One region of the Pseudoalteromonas sp. ATL1 genome, then DNA from elsewhere that is predicted to be linked to it. Evidence: predicted binding sites of a transcription regulator. Region 1 holds the regulator's gene; each other region holds the start of a gene.
What was found. Region 1 encodes sigma-54, which starts transcription at its own class of promoters, with help from an activator protein. Its sites were predicted from a motif close to GTTGGCACGNNNNTNGNNT; they were not measured.
Positions count from the first base shown of each region.

Region 2: a site for sigma-54 is predicted at 2,536-2,554, ahead of AC5FX4_RS16785 (P-II family nitrogen regulator). Genes of this name have one in related genera too.
Region 3: a site for sigma-54 is predicted at 2,425-2,443, ahead of AC5FX4_RS17980 (PspA/IM30 family protein). Genes of this name have one in related genera too.
Region 4: a site for sigma-54 is predicted at 1,763-1,781, ahead of AC5FX4_RS22500 (DUF4097 family beta strand repeat-containing protein). Genes of this name have one in related genera too.

Region 1 is NZ_JBZYXL010000001.1:63,184-66,975, reverse strand. It holds gene rapZ (RNase adapter RapZ) at 1-319, opposite strand, end outside; gene ptsN (PTS IIA-like nitrogen regulatory protein PtsN) at 338-790, opposite strand; gene hpf (ribosome hibernation promoting factor) at 793-1,080, opposite strand; gene AC5FX4_RS00305 (RNA polymerase factor sigma-54) at 1,108-2,613, opposite strand; gene lptB (LPS export ABC transporter ATP-binding protein) at 2,669-3,394, opposite strand; gene lptA (lipopolysaccharide transport periplasmic protein LptA) at 3,397-3,792, opposite strand, start outside.
Region 2 is NZ_JBZYXL010000001.1:3,819,521-3,823,312, forward strand. It holds gene mrcB (penicillin-binding protein 1B) at 1-791, opposite strand, end outside; gene AC5FX4_RS16780 (ammonium transporter) at 915-2,144, opposite strand; gene AC5FX4_RS16785 (P-II family nitrogen regulator) at 2,155-2,493, opposite strand; gene AC5FX4_RS16790 (S10 family peptidase) at 2,796-3,792, shown strand, end outside.
Region 3 is NZ_JBZYXL010000001.1:4,098,974-4,102,765, forward strand. It holds gene AC5FX4_RS17960 (DUF2333 family protein) at 1-548, opposite strand, end outside; gene AC5FX4_RS17965 (copper chaperone PCu(A)C) at 563-1,072, opposite strand; gene AC5FX4_RS17970 (hypothetical protein) at 1,157-1,480, opposite strand; gene AC5FX4_RS17975 (PspC domain-containing protein) at 1,494-1,697, opposite strand; gene AC5FX4_RS17980 (PspA/IM30 family protein) at 1,708-2,385, opposite strand; gene dusA (tRNA dihydrouridine(20/20a) synthase DusA) at 2,604-3,614, opposite strand.
Region 4 is NZ_JBZYXL010000002.1:1,028,572-1,032,363, reverse strand. It holds gene AC5FX4_RS22505 (ATP-binding cassette domain-containing protein) at 1-288, opposite strand, end outside; gene AC5FX4_RS22500 (DUF4097 family beta strand repeat-containing protein) at 557-1,585, opposite strand; gene AC5FX4_RS22495 (hypothetical protein) at 1,939-2,331, opposite strand; gene AC5FX4_RS22490 (DUF3293 domain-containing protein) at 2,796-3,263, shown strand; gene AC5FX4_RS22485 (M1 family metallopeptidase) at 3,342-3,792, opposite strand, start outside.

The DNA.
Region 1 (3,792 bases):
TCGAGAGAGGGTGTAAGCGACGAGTCTCTGAAAAACGTTTTATTAATGTATTATCATCACTGTCTAGATAAAACAGCATCGGGTTAGCAAAGCCAGGTAGGTACTCTAGAATATCGTTGAAATCTTGCTGCTCTTTGGGGAGGTTGCGCACGTCAATACTGACTGCGATTTTATCAAAGTTGTCAGAAACACTTCTGACTAACGAGGGCAGCAAATTCACGGGGATATTGTCGACGCAATAATAGCCCAAATCTTCAAGTACACGTAGCGCCACTGATTTTCCTGAACCAGAGCGGCCACTGACAATGATTAATTCCATAATGCTTCTCTTAGTTACCTAGTGTGCTGAAGCAATAATCTCATAAAGTTCATCATCATTGCTAGCATTCCTTAGCTGTTTACAAAACTCTTTATCATTAAGTTTTCCTGCAATCTCTGCCAATGTCTTAAGATGTTGCTGATTATCACCTTCAGGCACTATCAGTGCGAGAAAAATATCAACGGGTCGATTGTCTATCGCATCAAAAGGAATACCTTGCTGGTTGACCAAGAGCATAGCGGTTACTTGTTCAATGCCGGCCATTCTGCCATGAGGAATTGCAATACCTTTACCGATCCCTGTACTCCCTAGCTTTTCTCTCGTCATTAATGCGTTCAAAATATCATGCTGGTTTAACTGAGGCAGCTGCTCATGCGCCAGTTCACTGATGTATTCAAGGACACGTTTTTTGCTATTAAAAAGGACCGCAGCTTTACTGCAGTCCTTGTTTATAATCGAGCTTAGTTTCATGATTAGTGTCGAGTAAGCTTCTCTTTATGTTTGATCACTTGACGATCTAGCTTATCAATAAGCCCGTCGATCGCCGCATACATATCCTGATGTTCCGTTGAAGCAAATAACTCTCCACCATTTACGTGTAAGGTGGCTTCGGCCTTTTGGACCAGCTTTTCAACATCTAAGATCACGTGCACATTATTAATGTGATCAAAGTGCCTTTCTAGCTTCGCAAACTTGTTGTTGACATAGTCTCTTAATGAATCAGTGATTTCTACATGACGACCAGTTAAATTTAGTTGCATAAGCATTTTCCTTCTTTGGTAATACGTCTAAATCAAGCTTTTACGCTGGTTAGACGGTGGAATGGCTAACGACTCCCGATATTTTGCTATGGTGCGTCGGGCCACCTTAATTCCTTGCTCCGCTAATATGTCTGCTATTTTGCTATCGCTCAATGGCTTTGCGGTATTTTCAGCAGCTATTAACTTTTTGATAAGCGCTCGAATCGCTGTAGATGAGCACTCACCTCCGTTTTCTGTACTTACATGGCTGGAGAAGAAATACTTCAGCTCAAAAATGCCCCTTGGTGTGTGCATATATTTTTGTGTTGTTACGCGAGAAATAGTTGATTCGTGCATTTCGACCATCTCTGCAACATCGTTTAACACCATAGGTCGCATTGCTTCAGGACCATGTTCAAAGAATGCCTGTTGTTGCTGCACAATGCAATTGGTAACTTTCATTAAAGTTTCATTTCTGCTCTCTAAGCTTTTAATAAACCACTTAGCTTCCTGTAAGTGCGAGCGAATAAACTGACTGTCAGAGCTTGATTTTACGGAACGAGACATGGCTGCATAGTGATCATTGACGCGAATTTTTGGCATGCATTCTGGGTTTAATTCTACCACCCAACGGCCTTTTACTTTCTTCACCGATACATCAGGAATGACGTATTCAGATTCTTCTCGAATGATGCTGGCCGCAGGTTTGGGATTTAAGCTGTGAATGAGCGTCATTACTTCTTTTAATTCCGCTTCTTTAAGCTTTGTCTTTTTCATCAATGTTCGATAATCACGACTCGCAAGCAACTCAATGTGCTCGTTTAAAATCATTTTTGTTTCAGTTAACCAAGGCGTGGTTTTTGGGTCAAACTGATTTAACTGTATACACAAGCACTCTTGAAGGTTACGAGCACCAATCCCTACTGGGTCGAATAACTGAATACGTTTAAGCACGGCTTCAATTTCATCAAGTTCGATGGGTTCGCCTGAGTGACCATCGTTAATACTATCTAGTATTTCTTCAGTGCTTAAGGTTAGTGTACCGTTATCATCAATGGCTTCAACGATAGCCACCGCAATTCCATGGTCAATGGGACTAAATGGTGTGAGTTCCAACTGCCACATGAGATATTCATGTAAGGTTTCGGTGGTTTCACCTTGGTAAATCGTTTCATCTTCAGGCATTGGGCCGCTGCTCGCGGCGGGGGCCGCGCTCATATATTCGTCCCAAGTTACATCCATTGCCAATTCGTCGCTCACGGTATCTTTACTCAGTGCGGCGTCGGAGTCCATCTCATAATCACTCACAGGTTCACTATCGTGGTTGTCATCATGAGAATCGTCGTGGCTATTATCTTTACCGTTTTTTTCTTGTAAGGAGGTATCGAGATCCGTGTCAGACTCTTCCACTTCCAACAGAGGATTGCTATCCAGTGCTTCTTGGATTTCTTGCTGAAGATCTAGCGTACTCAACTGCAACAGACGTATTGCCTGCTGTAGTTGTGGTGTCATGGTAAGTTGCTGCCCCATGCGCAGCTGTAACGATTGCCTCATGTACCTTTAACAATCCTTCTAATCTCTATTATTATTGTGACCTAGAATGTTTTAACTATAGCCTGAATTGCTCACCAAGGTAGACATCTCGAACGGTTTGATCCGCCAAAACATGCTCTGGCGTTCCCGACGCGATAAGCTCACCATGGGACACAATATAAGCTTTTTCACATACATCAAGGGTTTCTCGAACATTGTGGTCGGTGATCAGTACACCGATACCACGATTTTTTAAATGCTCGATAATTTTCTTTATATCTAACACCGAAATCGGATCAACACCAGCAAAAGGCTCATCTAACAGGATAAATTTAGGGTTTGCGGCTAAAGCGCGAGCAATTTCTACCCTTCGGCGCTCACCACCCGACAATGCCATACCTAAACTATCTCTAATGTGTTGAATATTAAACTCATCTAACAACTCGTTCAGTATTTGTTCGCGTGCTTCTTTATTGAGCGAGTTACGAGTTTCTAAAATGGCCATGAGATTTTGATAAACAGTTAACTTTCTAAATATTGATGACTCTTGAGGGAGGTAACCAATACCTAGTCGAGCACGATTGTGCATTGGTAGTAAGGTAATGTCGTGGTCATTAATGCATACTGAACCATGATCGCTGGGTACTAATCCAACAATCATATAAAAACTCGTTGTTTTTCCCGCACCATTTGGTCCAAGCAGCCCGACAATACTACCAGCTTCAACACTTAGACTGACATTTTTAACGACCTGTCGCCCTTTATAGCTTTTTGCTAATGCAGTTGCAGTTAATACGCTCATGCTTAATTACCTTTGCCAGCTTTCTTTGGATTTTTTTCGGGAACCAAAATTGTGTGTACTCGTGCGTTGTCTTGCTCACCGCGTTCTGCACTGATGAGTTGTTTTTCCATATCATATATTATTGACTGTGCGCGAATAATTTGACCTGCTTGGTTTATTTTTGCATCCCCTTTGATCTCTAAGGTGCGATTGGCTACGTCATAGCGAATTTCTAGTGCACTTGCCGTTAGCTCTGTACCATCCGGCTGTTTTTCTGAAAATCGCGCTGGAGAACCCGTTGCGACCAGCAACTGCTTATTGTCACCAAGTTCTTCTCTTCGATGTACTTCTAGCTTATCAGCATTGATTTTTCGATTGCCGTGAATGATTTCGACATTTTGCTCGAAAATCCCAATATT
Region 2 (3,792 bases), 3.8 Mb from region 1:
TTTTTAGCCAATTGCTGAGTGAGTGTACTGCCACCTTGAACGGTACGACCCGCTTTAATGTTTGTATATAGGGCACGCAGAATAGACCACACAGACACACCATGGTGTTGATAAAAATCTCGGTCTTCTACCACAAGTAAGGCGTCTTTGAGTAAATTTGGGAATTTTTCCAATGGCACAAATTCGCGGTCTTGTTTTGATTCGTTGCCTATGCGCGCAATTTGTACTGGCTCTAACCTCGCCTGCTGCAATCGCCTGCCGTTGCTGTCCACAATGCTCGCGAGTCGTTTACCCGCAAAATTTAATGTGAACACCACGCCATTTTCTGCCCCGTTATAAAACTCAAATGCACGTCGGTGTATCGTTATTGTTCGCCCTTGCACAACATATTGACCGGTGCGGCTAATACGATTTACTTGAGAATAGTTTAAGCGTTTAAGCTCCCAAAGAACCTCTTGTTCAGATAAAAATTGCTCTGGATAAAAGCGCATTGCTCGGGCATATACTTGCACCGGTAACTGCCACTTGCTGCCTTCAAACTGCCGTGTAACTTTTGAATCAAGGTAGATCACATAAAAGCTCACAAGCACGATGACCGCAATTGTTCCCTTCCACAACAAATTCCAGCAGGTTTGCAGAACCCGTTGCTTGAAACGTGCGAATTTTGACAGCCCCGCAGTAGACGCTTTTTTAGTTGGCTTTTGTCGTGTGCTTGTTGTCGCTGATTTTGAAGATGCTCTGGTGGATTTTTTTTTCGCTTTTGAGGTGTCGTTATTGCTTTTATCTACCATGCCACTTTGACTGTTTTATCTGATTAAATAGGTCGAAGCATAGGGTACCTTAGATTAACCAAGCCTGAAAGCAAAAGCGGGCCAAAGCCCGCTCTAATTGATCACATGAGCAATAAATTTTGCTTACTGTCCGCGCACAGTCACAAATTCAGGATAAGCATCAATGCCGCAGTCATGTTGATCCATGCCATTGATCTCTTCTTCTTCGCCAACTCGAATACCCATGGTTGCTTTAAGTAGCGCCCAAACTAAATAAGAGATGATAAATACAAAGCCAAGAATACAGATCAAACCAATGAGTTGATTCATAAATGTCGCGTCGGAGTTTGACAATGGCACCAACATAGCCCCTAACATGCCGCAAGTACCATGCACTGAAATCGCGCCCACAGGGTCATCAATTTTTGCTTTATCCAAAAAGACGATGCTAAATACAACCAAAGACCCCCCCAAGGCACCCAGTAAGCAAGCTAACAATGGGGTTGGAGATGCAGGCTCTGCGGTGATCACAACCAATCCAGCAAGCGCACCATTTAACACCATAGTTAAATCGGCTTTACCCCAAAGAGCCTTACACACTAACAACGCAGCTACCGCACCGGCCGCTGCCGCAGCATTAGTGTTCAACATAATTTGGCTCACGGCTATGGCATTCGCTTTGTCCGCTAAGAACAGCTGCGAACCACCGTTGAAACCAAACCATCCCATCCATAAAATGAATGTGCCTAAGGTTGCCAAGGGCATATTTGAGCCAGGTATTGGATAAATTTCGCCATTTTTACCATATTTACCTTTACGAGCACCTAGCAAGAGCACGCCCGATAAAGCGGCTGCGGCTCCTGCACCATGCACGATGGCAGAACCCGCAAAATCAACAAAACCAAGCTGAGATAAAAATCCGCCGCCCCAAGTCCAATAACCTTCAATTGGATAGATAAAACCTGTTAGCACCACCGTAAACGCCAAAAATGCCCACAGCTTCATACGTTCAGCAACTGCACCAGAGACAATTGACATGGCGGTAGCGACAAAAACCACTTGGAAGAAAAAATCTGATTCCAGAGCATGATCCGCATCAGCCGCCGCATCACCAATCAAGGCACCAAAGCTTGGTACAATCCCACCCTCGGTATTGCCCACATACATGATGTTGTAGCCCACCAGCAAGAACATGGTGCAGGCGATAGCATACAAGGCGATATTTTTAGTCAAAATTTCTGTAGTGTTTTTCGAGCGAACTAACCCAGCCTCTAACATCGCAAAGCCAGCAGCCATCCACATGACCAGCACACCTGAAATTAAAAAGTAAAAAGTATTAAGTGAAAATTTGAGTTCTACAATTGCGCTTTCCATCATCGGCCCCTTAAATTGCTTCTTCGTCTAATTCGCCGGTACGGATCCGCACGATTTGATCTAAGTCATAAACAAATATTTTTCCGTCACCAATTTTTCCGGTACTGGCAGCTTTGGTAAGTGTATCGACCACGCGTTGCGTATTCTCTGTGCGTGTGGCAATTTCTATTTTTATTTTTGGTATAAAGTCGACTTGATACTCCGCACCGCGATACAACTCGGTATGCCCCCTTTGGCGGCCAAATCCTTTTACATCAACGACTGTCATCCCTTCTACGCCTAAATCCGCAAGCGCTTCGCGTACTTCGTCCAATTTAAATGGTTTTATTATTGCACTTATCATTTTCATTGTTAGTCCCCTTAGGACAGGCTTATCCTGTTGTATCAGCTAATCCAACCTTCGTGCCACAAAGTAAAAAGCAATATTTTCAAATGCTTACTTTTTAACTTTTGAATTTACAATGTGATTACGCACCATGAAAGTGCAAAATACTCCAGCCTGCTCACTGATGGTGCGCACCATTTAACCTTTCGTTTTTTGGCGCGTGTCGTTGGCAACTAACTCGTCAAAGCGGCAATTTGACTCATAACCTTTGAAAGTTGCATTAAAAGCAACTTTAATATGAATATTTTTATGTTTCGGGGAAAACCATGTTTCTAACAAGAGTGCTCGTGGTGCTTACAATGCTAGTTAGCCTAGCGAGTAACGCATCTGAACATGAACGTAAAATCGATATCGATAGCCAAGTCATCACCAACCATAAAGCAACGATTAACGGCGAAAGACTGAGTTATCAAGTCACGTCCGGCACACAACCTGTTTGGAATGACAATGGCGAACCAATCGCGACCTTGTATTACAACTACTACAAAAAAGACAAAGTAGACGACATCAGCAAACGCCCTCTACTTATCTCATTTAATGGTGGCCCTGGCTCCGCATCGGTGTGGATGCACATCGCCTACACGGGTCCTCGTATTTTGAAAATTGATGACGAAGGCTATCCAGTACAACCATATGGCATCAAAGATAATCCTTATTCAATACTCGATGTGGCTGACATTGTATTTGTAAACCCAGTAAACACGGGTTATTCACGTGTATTGCCAAACAAAGAAGGTAAAATGCCAAGTAAAGAAGAGCAGCAGAAAATGTTCTTTGGTGTTAATGCCGACATTGAATACCTCGCTAGTTGGATCAACACGTTTGTTACTCGCAATAACCGCGCGCTATCACCTAAGTTTTTAATCGGTGAAAGCTATGGCACGACACGAGTATCAGGGCTTGCAAAAGAGTTACAAGAGTCTCATTGGTGGTTTTTAAACGGGGTTATTTTGGTATCTCCAACTGACATTGGCATCAAACGTGACGGCCCTGTAAAAGCGGCCAATCGCTTGCCTTACTTTGCAGCAACCGCTTGGCACCACAAAGCACTCCCCAATGCATTGCAGCAAAAAGATTTATTAGAAGTACTTAAAGAAGTCGAAGTATTTACGCTCAATGAGTACTTACCCGCTTTGGCCAAAGGCTCATTCATTAGCAAAGACGAGCGCGCGCACATTGTTGAGCGTGTGGCTTACTTCAGTGGCTTATCAAAGCAGTTTGTATCACAAAACAATATCGAAATTAGCGATGATGCTTTTTGGA
Region 3 (3,792 bases), 4.0 Mb from region 1:
TTTAACCAACCTCGTAAGTTGTCGGCACGAGCGTAAAACTGGCTATCTCGTTCCGCTGGACTGGCAATTAACGAACGGTATGTTTTTAAGTGTTCAATGCCCGTTTGATATTCACCTTCAGCACTTGGCCATGCCCATGCTGTCGAACTTATATTAAATTGTGGTTGCGCTTTTTTTAAAGATGGATGTTCTGTTGATTGCGACTGTGAGCGGCTAAAGTCCTTACGCATAGATAAAGCAAGATCTCTGACCATTTCAAGTGCCCCATATTCCCACGCAGGCATGTTGTCCATCATCACACTCGGTGGTAATACATCGTTAGACAAATAGCCACCCGGTTTATTAAGCAGAGTTTCGCTCACGTGTATGAGCGTATTGGTGGTGACATAACCCGTTACGAGCTTTTCATTATTGCTTTGCGCTTGCTGCTTGGCTTGCTCCACAACATTAAACTGATCCGGCTCTATACTCCAATATACAGCGAGTAAGTAGCCAATCAACAGCAAAGAACCTATCGCGCCAAAAATTTTTCCAAAGTGTTGCTGCATAGCTGCTCCTACCTTTAGTGATGACTATGTTGTGAATGTTGGTTATGTTTTTTGTTCATTTTATCTTGTAATGACACCACTTTAATTGGCACTTGCACTGTCTTTTTATCCGCAAAATATAAAGTGAGCACTCGTTCCTGGCCTTTTTTGAGCGGTTCGCTCGGCTCAAACGCCATAAGGTGGTAACCCCCGGGTTTAAAAGCGAGTTGCTTATGCGCCCCAACTTCAACCGTTGAGACTTGCTGCATTCGCATCATGCCATTGGTGTGTACATGTTCATGAATTTCTACGCGCCCAAGCCCTGAGATTGTGGCCTTAATAAGCTGTTTTTTCTCATTCGAATGGTTTGATAACTCAAAATAGGCCGCTGTCGAGGGTGCTGCTGGCAAAAACTCCCTAATGCGTGCATCTTCAATCACGATCGCTGATTGTTCAACCCCATGAGATGTAGAATGAGAAAGCACAGGCATCGCAGCTAAAGAAATGACGGAACAAACACCAAGAACCAAATGTTTAATGAACATATACTTTCCTTGAGAATAGCAATAACTGCCTAAATCATATCATGATTTAGGCAGTTTCGCGTTACCAATCCTACTGCTTTCTAGTTAATGTGATGACTCAGGTTCAACAACTAGCCAACCAACAGCTACCAGCAATAACAACGGAAATGCAATCAAAATTGAATTAAACAGCAGTGCTAATACTAGCCCAATGAGCACCACTAAAAACACGCCAATCAACCCCATTCCTAACAACGCCACTACAGCCACAAAGGCGATGATACCAATCAATACCGTAAATAATTCCATTCCCACCCAGCTTAAGTCTAGGACAAAATCGGGAATGCTTAACCATATGAGAGGTGAGTTTAGCCATGATAATGCTGAACAAACCATTAACGCTATCAAGACTAAAAATACGGTTTTCATGGCGTGCTCCTTATTAAACTTTGCTTGGTAAAACTGCGTAACCAACACCGTATGCCAATAAAGTAAACATAGGGAATTTTAGAAACAGCAACACAGTTAATAGTCGTGTGAGCCAAATAGGCATATTGAAGCGCTCAGCTACACCGGCACACACTCCAGCAATTTTTTTGTTTCTCATATCTTTAAAACATGTTTTTCTGTCGCGATAGCAGTTCATATAAAACTCCTTAAGCACTCACTGAGTTGCTTTGACTTTGCATTTTTTGTTTAAGTTGCGCCAGTTCAACGTCTATTTTTTCGTCTCGTTCAAATTGTGCAAATTGCTGCTCTGTATTGCTCTGGCCAAGCTCATAGCTTTCCACTTGTGCTTCGATGCGCTCCACTTTGCTCTCTAATTGCTCGAAACGCTGTAGTACATTGGTTACTTCATCGCTGCACATCGTCGTTCTAACTTTAAGTCGTGCACATGCACTTCGTTGTGTTCGTTCAAACTGTTGCTGCTTACTTCTCAGTGACGCTATTTTATTTGCTAGCTTATCCGCATCATCTTTAAGCTTTGTTAACGTTTTTTGTAACTCTTCATTTTGTGTCGTCAATAACTCTTGTGCCTCACCAAGCTTTTGTTTCTCTACCAAGGCGGCTTTTGCAAGATCTTCACGCTCTTTAGCTAAGGCATGTTCCGCCTTTTGTTGCCATGCTTCAATGCTTTTGGCGTTATTCTGCTGGCGACGCTCTAACGCTTTTTGCTCACAGATGATCACCGCTGCCGTACTGCGACACTCACTCAGTGCTTCATTAAGTTCAACCAATAATTGTGCGGCAAGCTTTTGTGGGTCTTCAGCTTTATCTAAAAACGCATTTACTTCTGATTTAATTAAGTCTTCAATTCGATTCATTAAAGCCATGTTGTGCTCCTTTGCATTTGGCGTTTGGTTAACTAGATAATCCAACCTTTGTGCCAAAAATAAAAAAGCGATAATAAACAATAAATTAAGGTGATTTTTGCAAGTATCTGACGGATAAGTCATGGTGATTAATTAGCCATGCCCACTAAAAAATAGTGATTTAGACCAACAAAAAAGCCGCATTGAATGCGGCTTTTTGTTGAGATGGTAAGTGATGATTATTCTTCAGGTACAAAACTTAGCGCTTTTTCCATCACCTTAAGATCGGCCTCTTTTTTATGACCATTTTCAGATAGATGGCGTCTAAATCCTCGAGCACCCGGCTGTCCTTGGAAAATACCCAACATGTGACGAGCAATGTGCCAAAAATTCGCACCTGCAGACATTTGTGCTTCAAAATAGTCATACATGCTTCGAACTACTTGATGACGAGTTTGAGTAAATGCTTCATCGCCATAAATTAATTCGTCAACTTGAGAGAGCATAAATGGGTTGCTGTACGCTTCACGCCCCACCATAACACCATCAATATGGTGTAAGTGGTGCAAACTATCTTCCATCGTTTTTACACCGCCGTTAATGCTGATGTGTAAATTTGGATAATCTTTCTTAAGTTGATACACACGAGGGTAATCAAGGGGTGGAATTTCTCTGTTCTCTTTCGGGCTTAAGCCTTGCAACCACGCTTTGCGTGCATGAATGATAAAATCATCACAACCAACTTGTGCAGAAGCCTCAATCAGTGCCGTTAAAAATTCATATGAGTCTTGCTCATCAATGCCAATACGCGTTTTAACCGTAACAGGAATATCCACTTGCGCTTTCATTGCAGCCACACAATCAGCAACTAACTGTGGCTCAGCCATTAAACATGCACCAAATCGACCATTTTGCACGCGATCTGATGGACAACCTACATTGAGATTAATCTCACTATAACCGTGTTCTGCTGCGCGTTTCGCACATTCAGCAAGGGCTTTCGGATCAGAGCCACCCAATTGCAACGCAACGGGCATTTCATGCTCTCCAAAGCTCAGATAGTCACCTTTGCCAAATAAAATAGCCCCAGTGGTGATCATTTCAGTATACAGTACCGCATGCTTAGACAGCTTACGGTGAAACGTGCGACAGTGCTTATCCGTCCAATCAAGCATGGGGGCAACGGAAAATCGTCTGAACGTTGAATCGCTTACCATGTTGGAATTTGAAACTGCCTGTGAATTTTTCATAACTACCTAATTGCTTTCAATGAATCTAGAAACCGACTAACCTTAGCTTCGCCTTGCGCACGTAGCCGAACGAAACCTAAGAGCGGAATTATACACAATGTAGATGAAACGATCAGTAAAAGATCTTTAATTCAAAAGGAGGGACATATTGAGTTTGTATGCACACTTCATTCTTGAG
Region 4 (3,792 bases), on a different contig from region 1:
GTCAATCGCCTTTAACACTTTGCTGTAACCAAGGTAGTCGGCAATGGTTGTTTCGTCGTTTGCTATGTCATGATGTTGTGTAAACATACAAACCGATGCCGTTAAGGTAACACTGCCTTCGCTGGGGGCGCGTTGTTTGCCTAGCAGTTGTGCCAAGATAGATTTACCAGCGCCGTTTTTACCAACAAGGGCGGTGCGTTTGTGTGTTAATGCGCAATGTAACTGGCTAAAGAGTATGTCGCCATCGTTGAAAGTAAAGCCTAAATTGTGGGCTTGTAATATGGGCATAAAAGCCTCCCATTAAAAAAACAGGGGCAGTGCCGTGAGCAAGGTTGCAGCACAAACAACAACGAGTTGTCGTACAAAATTGATTTGAGGTTGAAACGCAAAGCCACGCCCACTAACCCTGTAGATCCAAAAAGTAAGTTAAAAATGGATAACAGGTATTAGTTGTTCATGATGGCTTTGACTCCGAAAAGGGGGAATGCAGCTAGGCTAAGAGATCTGTGCCGCAAAGTAAAGCCCTTGAGCGCTTAGCGCACTCAAGGGCACATACTTATGGGTTCATTTTTACACTATTTTTAACGTTGTTGGTGCGCACATTACCAGAGCTATCGCTCACAATTTCAAGGCTTAGGGCACCATCTACGTTGATGTCACCGGAGTTGTCTTTGATCTCAACGTGCGCGGCACTGTTGTTAACCCACAGATCGCCACTGCCGTCATCGATGCTGACATTACCCTTGGCGTTGCTGACTCGTAATGTACCAGAATCGTCGCGAATTGTGATGTTGTTGCCACCTTCAACCGATAAATTACCCGAACCATCGGTGATGTTCACATCACCTGTACTGCCACTGACGAACAAATCCCCAGAGTCATCGCGAATAGTGATATTTTGTCCGCCTTTAATTTCGATACCGCCAGAGCCATCAATGATGTTGATGTCGCCCTCAATGCCCTCAATGTCAATATCACCAGAATCATCACGCAAAGTGAGTGCTTTACCGCCGTTGATGTCAATGCCGCCAGAGCCATCTTTAATATCAAGCGTGCCGCGAATATGTTTCAGAACGATATCGCCTGAGTTGTCTTCAAGCTCGAGGTTGTTTCCGCCATCAATGTATAGGTCACCAGAACCGTCTTGAATGCGAATATCATTAGTTAAACCTGAAATTTTTAATCCACCAGATGAGTCTTTGAGTGAAAGTGCAAGCTCTGCTGGCATAGTGAGTGTCATATCGATACGCGGGCTTTCTCCGCCGATGCGAAATACAAAGCCAGAAGCATGCTCAACCGATGCGACCAGTTTGGCGTTGTTGCCACTACGCTCTAAAGTAAATTCGAATTCACCCGGTTCAATGGTGTAAATATCGGCTTGAGCGGTTATTTGCTTAATACCTGCTTTGCCGATGATCTCTAACTCTCCTGAGTCTGTGTGTGCAATTAAAGACTGTAAGTCGCTGCTATCTAGTTGTAACTGTTTTTGAACGTGTTCTTTTGCATTGGCTGATGCGCCATTGACGTGAACAATACAGCCGCTAAGTATCAGTGTAGTGAGTAAAGGGGTAAGCGCTTTAAGCATGAGTATCCTTATTTTTTTATGTTTTACCAATTCGCATTAACACTTAAGTTATTTTGAGGGATTAAACCTGACGATAGCAGAACGCAGTAGCAGTGCAACCGATAAGGTTTTCTTGTCTCAAAATAGACCAATTAGTTAAGTGGCTTGGTATTAATTGACTCTGTTGTGCTAACTACTTAGCAATCGCGATGCCAATAATTTAATGTTTGTTTTTTAAGGATTTTCTATTTTTCGCGTCGAATATTATTTAGCGTTTTTGTGAGTTTAGCAATGAATTGGTCAATTTGACTAGAATGGTCGTGTATGTGAGCAGTGCAGTTTAAAAGGTGGCGAGCGCCACCTTAAATGGATGCTTAGTAAGCGGTAAAGTAGCTTACGTTTACATCGCCTTCGTGATAAAGGTAACTTGTTTGGTTGTAGTGCATGTCGATGACTACGGTTGCATAATCAGTACGGAACCAGCGAGACTCAGGGTCTTTTGGAATTGAGTAGAAACACTCTGTTTTACCATACAAGAATACTTCTTCACTCGGTTGCACGAAGTAATAAACAGGTTGTTCTTCACATCCTTGTAGTTCGTAACCAGAGTACGCTAATTGTGCTTTTACCACTTGGTACTTCCGACCAAATTCTAATACTTCTTGCGTATTATAGTAACCAGATGATAGGTCGATATTGGTCGCGAAAGATGAAAAGCTGGTAGATGAAATTAGACCAAAAAGTGTGGATAAAAGTAATTTTTTCACAGAGAGATTCCTTCTAAAAAATTTAAGTTTGCCGTAATGGCGGGTGTATCCTAGCCGTAAAAAAGAATAGTACAAGTTAAACTTCGATGACATTTTAGCTACGAATTCATTTAAATAAAATTGATTTAAATCAATGGCTAATTGAGTTTTCTGGCGTGTTTTATAATTCATACAGCTGTAAATTTTTAGCAATTCTATCGAGGTAATAATTATGCAGATAAACATTGATGTTTTTTAAAGTGAGCACTATTCTTACCGGTTTTTTATTTCGCATATAATATTCTTTATGTATTATTTTTGCGCAAATTGTTGTTTAAACTGAGTTGGTTAAAAAGTGCTATTTTTCGTTGGCGAGCGCATAGAACAAATTGGTTTGCTGAACTTTTTTCAATGATTGTGCCTTCTAAGTGATATATTGGGCTTTAGTTCTGATACAAAACGCATAATGTGAGGAGGGTGTTAATTTGATAGCCGATCAGCTTTGGCAAATTTACTGTCACACCTACTTTCAACCTTGTGCTTTTCACAATGACTCAAAACCCATCTATATCAGTGATAAAAAACTACGCAACAGTGCGATTATCAGTCTTTGGAATCCTTGTGGCGCAAAATTTACAGCCAAAAAAAATCGTCAATTGACGGATATGGCACTTGGCCGCTTAAAAAGAAAAGGGATTTTGTATTCTTTAGTTTGGGGTGGAGATAGAAAAATGCGTTATCGAGAGTTGAGTGTGCTGTTACCTGTTACAAAAACACAAGCAATTGCTCACGCCAATTATTATCAGCAACTCGCTTTTTATTACATCGACAGTGCACTCAGGCTTTGGCTGGTTGACAGTCGTGGCACTCGTAAAAGCCAGCTTGTGCATGGCTGCGCTCGAACCCGTTTTTTATTGTCAGGTTTACATGCGTCCAATGAAGCGCTTGCATAAGCATGTTAATTGGTATTGGTGGGGTTAGCGAGTGTGATTGCTTCTAAAAACAATCACACTCGATAGTACGTCTTCTATTTATTTAATTGAGCGTAAATACGCATCAATGGCGCTTTGCTCTCGTTGCTGTAACGACAAGCAGTTTTTAACGCTTTCCTGCGCTTTGGTTAAAGCACGTTTTAAGCTTGGTTGCTTAGCCAGCTTATCGGCAAAAAAGTTGTTGGCTTTTGCCAGTTTACTGTTGTCACAATTATCTGCCGTGCTTGAGGCGAGCATAGGCACTGCAAACGGCGGTAATTTTGCAGCTAGCGCGTCGTAGTTTTTAAAGATCCATTCAATAAAACGCTCATTTCTCTGATCAGTATAAGCGTGTCCTGAAAGTGCGATACGCATATCTGACGCGGTTACTTTGTCTGTTAATGTGTAATCTAGCGTCAGTTGCTGTAGTGCTGGCTGACCAAAATAACCTAACGCCAATAATAGGTTGCTACGCACAAGTGGGTCTTGTGTTGCTTCAAACTCTTTGGTG